Regions from separate parts of the Streptomyces canarius genome, predicted to be linked through region 1. Evidence: riboswitches for the same ligand, from Rfam matches in the RefSeq annotation. Region 1 holds a riboswitch; the other holds the start of a gene.
The links. Region 1 has a riboswitch for cyclic di-AMP ahead of IE294_RS27990 (M23 family metallopeptidase). Riboswitches for the same ligand answer to the same signal wherever they lie in the genome.
Positions count from the first base shown of each region.

Region 2: linked by a shared signal. The riboswitch ahead of IE294_RS14675 (transglycosylase SLT domain-containing protein) and the one ahead of IE294_RS27990 (M23 family metallopeptidase) in region 1 are both predicted to bind cyclic di-AMP.

Region 1 is NZ_BMVN01000023.1:20,922-24,458, forward strand. It holds gene IE294_RS27985 (aldo/keto reductase) at 1-776, opposite strand, end outside; gene IE294_RS27990 (M23 family metallopeptidase) at 873-1,910, opposite strand; cyclic di-AMP (ydaO/yuaA leader) riboswitch at 1,921-2,087, opposite strand; gene IE294_RS27995 (PP2C family protein-serine/threonine phosphatase) at 2,291-3,511, opposite strand.
Region 2 is NZ_BMVN01000008.1:217,027-220,563, forward strand. It holds gene IE294_RS14670 (polyprenyl synthetase family protein) at 1-952, opposite strand, end outside; cyclic di-AMP (ydaO/yuaA leader) riboswitch at 1,496-1,677, shown strand; gene IE294_RS14675 (transglycosylase SLT domain-containing protein) at 1,683-2,174, shown strand; gene IE294_RS14680 (HAD family hydrolase) at 2,215-3,027, opposite strand; gene fahA (fumarylacetoacetase) at 3,336-3,537, shown strand, end outside.

The sequences.
Region 1 (3,537 bases):
TGGGCCGCGGCGATCTCGTCCAGGGCCGCGAGGACCTTCTGGCCGCGCTCGGACTCCGCGTGCTTCTGCGCTCCTTCGGCGCGGGCGCTGTCGACGGTCTTGCCGGGCCGGTACTTGCCGGTGAGGAAGCCCGAGGCGAGGGAGAAGTACGGGACGGCGGACAGGCCCTCGCGGGCGACGAGGTCCTGCAACGGGCCCTCGTAGGTGTCCCGGGAGACCAGGTTGTAGTGCGGCTGGACGGCGACGTAGCGGGCGAGGCCCTCGCGGTCGGAGAAGTCGAGGGAGGCCCGCAGCCGCTCGGGGCTGATGTTGGAGGCGGCGATGTGCCGCACCTTTCCGGCCTTCACCAGTTCGTCCAGCGCGCCGATGATCTCCTCGACCGGCACCTCGGGCTTGTCGAAGTGGGTGTAGTAGAGGTCGATGTGGTCGGTGCCCAGGCGGCGCAGGGAGGCGTCGGCGGCGGCCTTGATGTTGGCGGCGGACAGGCCCTGGTACTCGGGGTGCTGGCTGACCTTGGTGGCGATGACGACCTCGGAGCGGTTGCCGCGGGCCTTGACCCACTTGCCGATGATCGTCTCCGACTCGCCGCCCTGGTTGCCCTCGATCCAGGCGGAGTAGGAGTCGGCGGTGTCGATGAAATTGCCGCCCGCCGCGGTGTAGGCGTCGAGGACGGCGAAGGAGGTCTGTTCGTCGGCGGTCCAGCCGAAGACGTTGCCGCCGAGGGAGAGCGGGAAGACCTCTAGATCGGAAGAGCCGAGTTTACGAAGTGACGTCATACGTCATGTCAACACCGGCGGTGGGTGATCGCATCCCACCGCCGGGGCCGAGTTCCCGCCAAGTTCCCCCGGGGGTTCCCGCGCGGGACGGGGTTGTCAGGGGGTGAGGCCCTTGTCGCGCAGCCACGCCATCGGGTCGATGCCGGTGGGCTGGCCGCCGGGGTGGACCTCCATGTGGACGTGCGGGCCGGTGACGTTGCCGGTCGCGCCGACGCGGCCGATGACCTCGCCGGTGGTCACCTTCTGGCCGACGGAGACGCTGATCGAGGACTGGTGGCAGAACCACAGCTCGGTGCCGTCGTCCAGGGTGAGGATCGTGCGGTAGCCGTAGGAGCCGGCCCAGCCCGCCTCGGTGATCGTGCCGCTGTGCACGGCCTTGATCAGAGTGCCGGTGGGGGCGGCGAAGTCGAGACCGGTGTGGTGGCCGGAGGACCACATCCCGCCGGCCTGGCCGAAGGTCGAGGTGATCGTGTAGGAGGAGGTGGGCAGCGTGTACTGCTCGGCCAGCTTCGCCAGCCGCTCCTCCTCGGCCTTCTTCTCGGCGGCGGCCTCCGCCTTCTCCTTGGCCGCGGCGGCCTTGGCGGCGGCCTCCTTCTCGGCCTGGGCGGCGGCATCGGCGCTCTGCTTCTCGGCCGCGGCGACCGCGGCGGCGGTGGCCTTGCTCTCGGCCTGGCCCTGCTGCTGCTCGGCCTGGGCCATGATCCGGTTGCGCAGCGCCTCGCCCGCGTCGGCGCCGTCCTCGCCGGCGGCCGTGGTCACGCCGACGGTGCTCAGCGTGGCCGTGGCGGCCTGGGCCGGCTGGTGGTCGGCGGAGTCGTCGCCGAAGAGGGAGCCGACCGAGGGCAGGTCCGGCAGGGAGATGGAGACCGGCGGCTTGCCGGTGTTGGCGCTGGCCATGCCGCCCGCGCCGACCGCGGCCATGACGCCGACGCCGAGGACGGTGGAGCTGCGCGCGAAGCCGCCGCGCTGCTTGGCGACGCGGTGCCGGCCGCGTACCGGGGCGACGGACTCCTCAGTGGGGTTCCACTCCTCCCAGGGGCCCTCCTCGGCCTGGTAGGCGCCGTACCCGAAGGTCTCGGGCTCGCGCTGTGCCGGTATGAACGGGGCTTCTGGGGCAGGCCGGTTGGACGCCACGCGGGCGTACTCCTTTCCTTCCTTTCGCCTACCGGGTTAGCTGACGGGTTCGGAGCAGGAAGGTCTCCTACGCGCGTATACCGGTCGTGGACTCCGTGAGTTCACGGCGGCATCCGCGTGATTCACCCCAGGGTGGTGGTTCCCCGGCTCCCTTGCGGGATTCGGCGCGTGCGCACGGAGCCGCCTCTTGTGACGGCTGGGACGACCGCGCTGCGTTATCGAACGTTAATAGACCTGCCAGTCACTTTCCAAGCCGTTCAGCTTGATCATTCACGTCTTTACCGGCGGAGTTATCGGCCACTACTCCGCCAAAACGGGCGAGTTGACCGGGCGTCGGCCCCGTTCAGCAGTCACTTTCGGGTTTGATGGTGACTCAGATGTTATGCGCAGGGCGCTTGCCCGGTGACCGTCGGTGACGTCGCGGGCCGTCGTACGGCGAGCAGCGCCATGTCGTCGGTCATGCCGCCCCCGGAATGCCGGCGCACCTCCTCGGCGAGCCGGCCGACCAGCGCGGCCGGGCCGGCGAAGGTGCGCCCCGCGAGGCGTCGTTCGGGGTCGTAGAACCGGCCGTGGGCGTCCCGCGCCTCGGACAGGCCGTCGGTGTGGAACAGCAGGGTCGCGCCGCTCGGGAAGGCGGTCTCGGTGGCCCGGTCCGGCCACAGGCCGAGGTCGCCCATGCCGAGCGGCAGCGCGGGCTCGGCGGGGACCAGGGTGCGCAGGGTGCCGTCGGCGTGCAGCAGCAGCGGCGGCGGATGGCCGCGGTTGACGATCCGTACGGCGCCGTCGCCGTGCGGGAGTTCGGCGAGGACCGCGGTGGTGAACCCCTCGAAGGCGTCGATCCCGTCGCGCCGGGTGCCCTCGCGGGCCAGCGCCCGCTCCAGCCGCTCGGCGACCGCCTCCAGCGTGGCCTCCTGCTCGGCCGCCTCCCGGAACGCGCCGATCACCACGGCCACCGCGGCGACCGCGCCCATGCCCTTGCCGCGCACGTCCCCGACGACCAGCCGGACGCCGTACGTACTGTCCTGCACCGCGTACAGGTCGCCGCCGATGAACGCGTCCTGCCGTGCCGCCTCGTAGCAGGCGGCGATCTCGTAGCCGCCGATCCGTTCGTCCGGCTCCGGCAGGACGGCCCGCTGGGCGGCCTCGGCGATCTCCCGCGCGGAGGCGAGCCGCCGGTCGCCGCGGCGGACCACCCGGTTGATGGCGACGGCCAGCAGGGCGACCGTCGCGACGGTGACCACGTCGGTGAGGGTGCCCACGGCCGGATGGACCCCGGCGTCGGTGTGCACGGCGTAGGCGGCGGCGAGGGAGGCGAGGCCGGTCAGGACGGTGGTGCGCAGCGCCGACAAGGGCGCGGCGACCAGCGGGGCCGCGGTGAAGAACGGGACGGCGGTGAAGTCGTCCGGGGCGAGCAGGCCGTACAGGACACCGCAGACGATGAGCAGGGCGGGCAGGGCGCGGGCCAGGGCACGGGGGCCCGGACGGCGGCGGGCGCGCACCGGCACCGGTTCGCCGCCGAGGCCCGGGTCGGGCACGGGGTCGCCGGGGAGCCGGCCGCCCGCCCTGGCGTACGGGCTCTCCTCCACCTTTCCAGGGCGCACCGCGTGTCTCCCGGTTGTCCGACGTA
Region 2 (3,537 bases), on a different contig from region 1:
ACTCGTGCAGCGGGGCGAGCGCGGCCCGCGCCTCCTCCGCGTACCGCACGGTGTCCCGGCGGGCCTGCTCCAGCGCGGGGTGCGCGCGCAGCGCGGCCAGCGCCCGGGCGTGCCGGGCGTCGTCGCTGAGGTCGGAGTCCAGCAGCTCGCACAGCGCGACGTCCTCGGGCAGCCCCAGCCGGGCGGCCCGCTCGCGCAGCCGGAGCACCGGCAGGGTGGGGATGCCCTCGCGCAGGTCGGTGCCCGGGGTCTTGCCGGACTCGTGGGAGTCGGAGGCGATGTCCAGGACGTCGTCCGCGAGCTGGAAGGCGACGCCGAGCCGTTCGCCGTACTGGGTGAGGACGTCGACGACCGTCTCGTCCGCGCCGGACATCATCGCGCCGAACCGGCACGACACCGCCACCAGGGAGCCCGTCTTGCCGGCGAGCACGTCCAGATAGTGCTCGACCGGGTCTCGGCCGTCCGAGGGACCCGCGGTCTCCAGGATCTGGCCGGTGACGAGCCGTTCGAACGCGAGTGCCTGTACCCGGACCGCCTCGGGGCCGAGGTCGGCAAGGATCTGGGAGGCGCGGGCGAAGAGGAAGTCGCCGGTGAGGACCGCGACGGAGTTGCCCCAGCGCGTGTTGGCGCTGTCCACGCCACGCCGTACGGCCGCCTCGTCCATGACGTCGTCGTGGTACAGCGTGGCCAGATGGGTCAGCTCCACGACGACGGCCGAGGGCACCACGCCCGGCGCGTAGGGGTCGCCGAACTGGGCGGCGAGCATCACGAGGAGTGGCCGGAACCGCTTCCCGCCCGCCCGCACGAGGTGCTGCGCGGCCCCCGTGATGAACGGGACCTCGCTCTTGGTGGCTTCGAGCAAGCCTTCCTCGACAGCCGCCAATCCGGCCTGGACATCGGCTTCCAGAGCCTGGTCCCGCACGCTCAGCCCGAACGGCCCGACGACGGTCACGAGGGGTCTCCTGTCTGCTGGTGTCTGCTGGCGATTACACGGTTTGTCGATAGGTCGCTGCCCTCACTCAAGTCAGCGTATCCGGTCCTCTTTCGATCACCGATAGCGCCCACCGGTCCAGCCCGGGCGATACCGGATCATGACCGGCATGGTTTTGATCACACAGTGTGAGCGGATTTTTATCCATATAAGAGTAATCCGGACACTGTGCCCGCACCTCGGCAACGACGCTCCCCGCATGCCGGGTTCCACCATCTCCCCGACTTCAGGTGCGAATCCCCCTAATCCGTCATGTCCGAATTGAAACTGTTTGCTATTTCGTGAGTTGGGTCACGCGCCCGGCCGACCCTCCCCCTCGGCCCGGCCGCCATGACTCCTTGCCCTGTCGGCGAGTTGAGGATTGGCAACCGCAAAGGATCAAGCACCCCATACACTGTCGATCAAGGTCAAACCGCACGTTGTATGAATCCGGCCCTTGTTCCCGACATGTGCTCTCGCATACGTTCCGGGCCGTCGGGCGGACGCCGAATCCTGCCGCCGCCCGCATACCCATCGACGAACTCATTCGTACGGCAGGAGCGGGGGACCCAGGCAAGCCGCCGGTCCGGAACGGCACACGCCGCGCCGGGACGGCTAGGGGTGAAGCCATGCCTCCGTCAGGAGCACGGCCGGGCACCTCCCCGCCCGAACCCGACAGCTCACCTCGCAGGCGCCGGAGAGGAACGCCCCCATGTCTGCTGTCGCCCAGCCCCGCCGTACCCGGAACAGCCGCCTCGTCCGCGCGCTCACCGCCGTCGGCACCGGTGCCGCCGTCCTCGCCCTGCCGCTCATCGGCGCGGCCAGCGCCTCCGCGGCCCCCAGCACGGCCACCACCACGACGGCCAGCACCCCCGCCGGCTACCCGGACAACCTCGACGGCTGGATCCGCCAGTCGCTGGCGATCATGGCCGAGAAGCACATCCCGGGCACCTACAACGGCATCTACCGCAACATCATCCGCGAGTCCTCGGGCAACCCGAAGGCCATCAACCTCTGGGACTCCAACGCCGCCAAGGGCATCCCCTCCAAGGGCCTGCTCCAGGTCATCGACCCGACGTTCAACGCGTACCACGTGGCCGGAACGTCCTTCGACATCTACGACCCGGTCGCCAACATCACCGCCGCCTGCAACTACGCGGCCGCGCGGTACGGGTCCATCGACAACGTGTTCGGCGCGTACTGACCGGCACCGGCGGCCGGGCCGGGCGCCCCTGACATCCCGGTCAGCCGGCCGGGAAGAGTCCTTCGAGGACGACGGCGATGCCGTCGTCCTCGTTCGACAGGGTGACCTCGTCGGCCACCGCCTTGAGTTCCGGATGGGCGTTGGCCATGGCCACACCGCGCCCGGCCCATTCGAACATCGGGATGTCGTTGGGCATGTCACCGAAGGCGATGGCCCGTTCGGCGGCGATCCCCAGCCGCTCGGCGGCCAGCGCCAGCCCGGTCGCCTTCGTCACCCCGCACGGCTGGAGCTCCACCGTGCCCGGCCCCGACATGGTGACCGTCGCGAGCGAGCCCACCGCCGCTCGGGCCACGGCCGCCAACTCGTCGTCGGACAGCGTGGCGTGCCGCAGCAGCACCTTGCTGATGGGCGCGCACCACAGGTCGTCCCGCCGGCCGACCCGCACCGCGGGCAGCGTCGGGTGGGGCATCCGGTAGCCGGGCTCGATGAGCGTGAGCCCGTCCACGCCGTCCTGGTCGACCGCCGCGTAGACCTGCCCCACCTCCGCCTCGATCTTGCCGAGCGCCGTCTCGGCCAGCTCCCGGTCCAGCCGGACCGACCACAGCAGACGGTCGGTCGCCGCGTCGTAGACCTGGGCCCCCTGCCCGCACACCGCGAGCCCGGCGCGGCCGAGGTCCGCGAGCAGCGGTCGCACCCGCGGGGCCGGGCGACCCGTCACCACCAGGTGCCGGGCGCCGGCCCGCGCCACCCGCGCGAGCGCGGCGAGGGACCGGTCCGAGACGGTGTCGTCGCCGCGCAGCAGCGTCCCGTCCAGGTCAGTGGCGATCAGTGCATATGCCGGGGTGGGTGCCATGATCAGAGAATACGGACAACACGCTCCGCCGACTCACCGCTCATTGCCCGCACTTACGTACCGCCCCCGCCCAACCGCTCGCCGCGGACGGCGCGATGGGCGGTGCGCAACCGTGAGCCGCGGCCGGTGTGGGACCGGGTGCCGCGAAGCGAACCCGAGCAGGGGGCTGCCGCCCTCTTCCTCTTCCTCCAACCTTTCGAGCACCTGGTGAGGCACTGCCCAAGACGCGCGGCTCGGCCGTAACGTGTGGCCCGACCACATGGAACGCAGTGCCATGCATGGCCCGGATGAGAGTGAGGCAGCACCCCATGCCCCCCTTCGACGTCCCCGAGGGTGACCCCTTCGGTCCGCGCAACCTCCCCTACGGCGTGTTCTCGCCCTCCGGCAGCACGGAGCGGAGGATCGGCGTCCGGCTCGGGGACCACGTCCTCGACGCGGGCGCCGCAGCCGCCGCGCTCGGCTCGCCCCACCAGCCGCTGCTCGCCCGGCCCACCCTCAACCCGCTGCTGG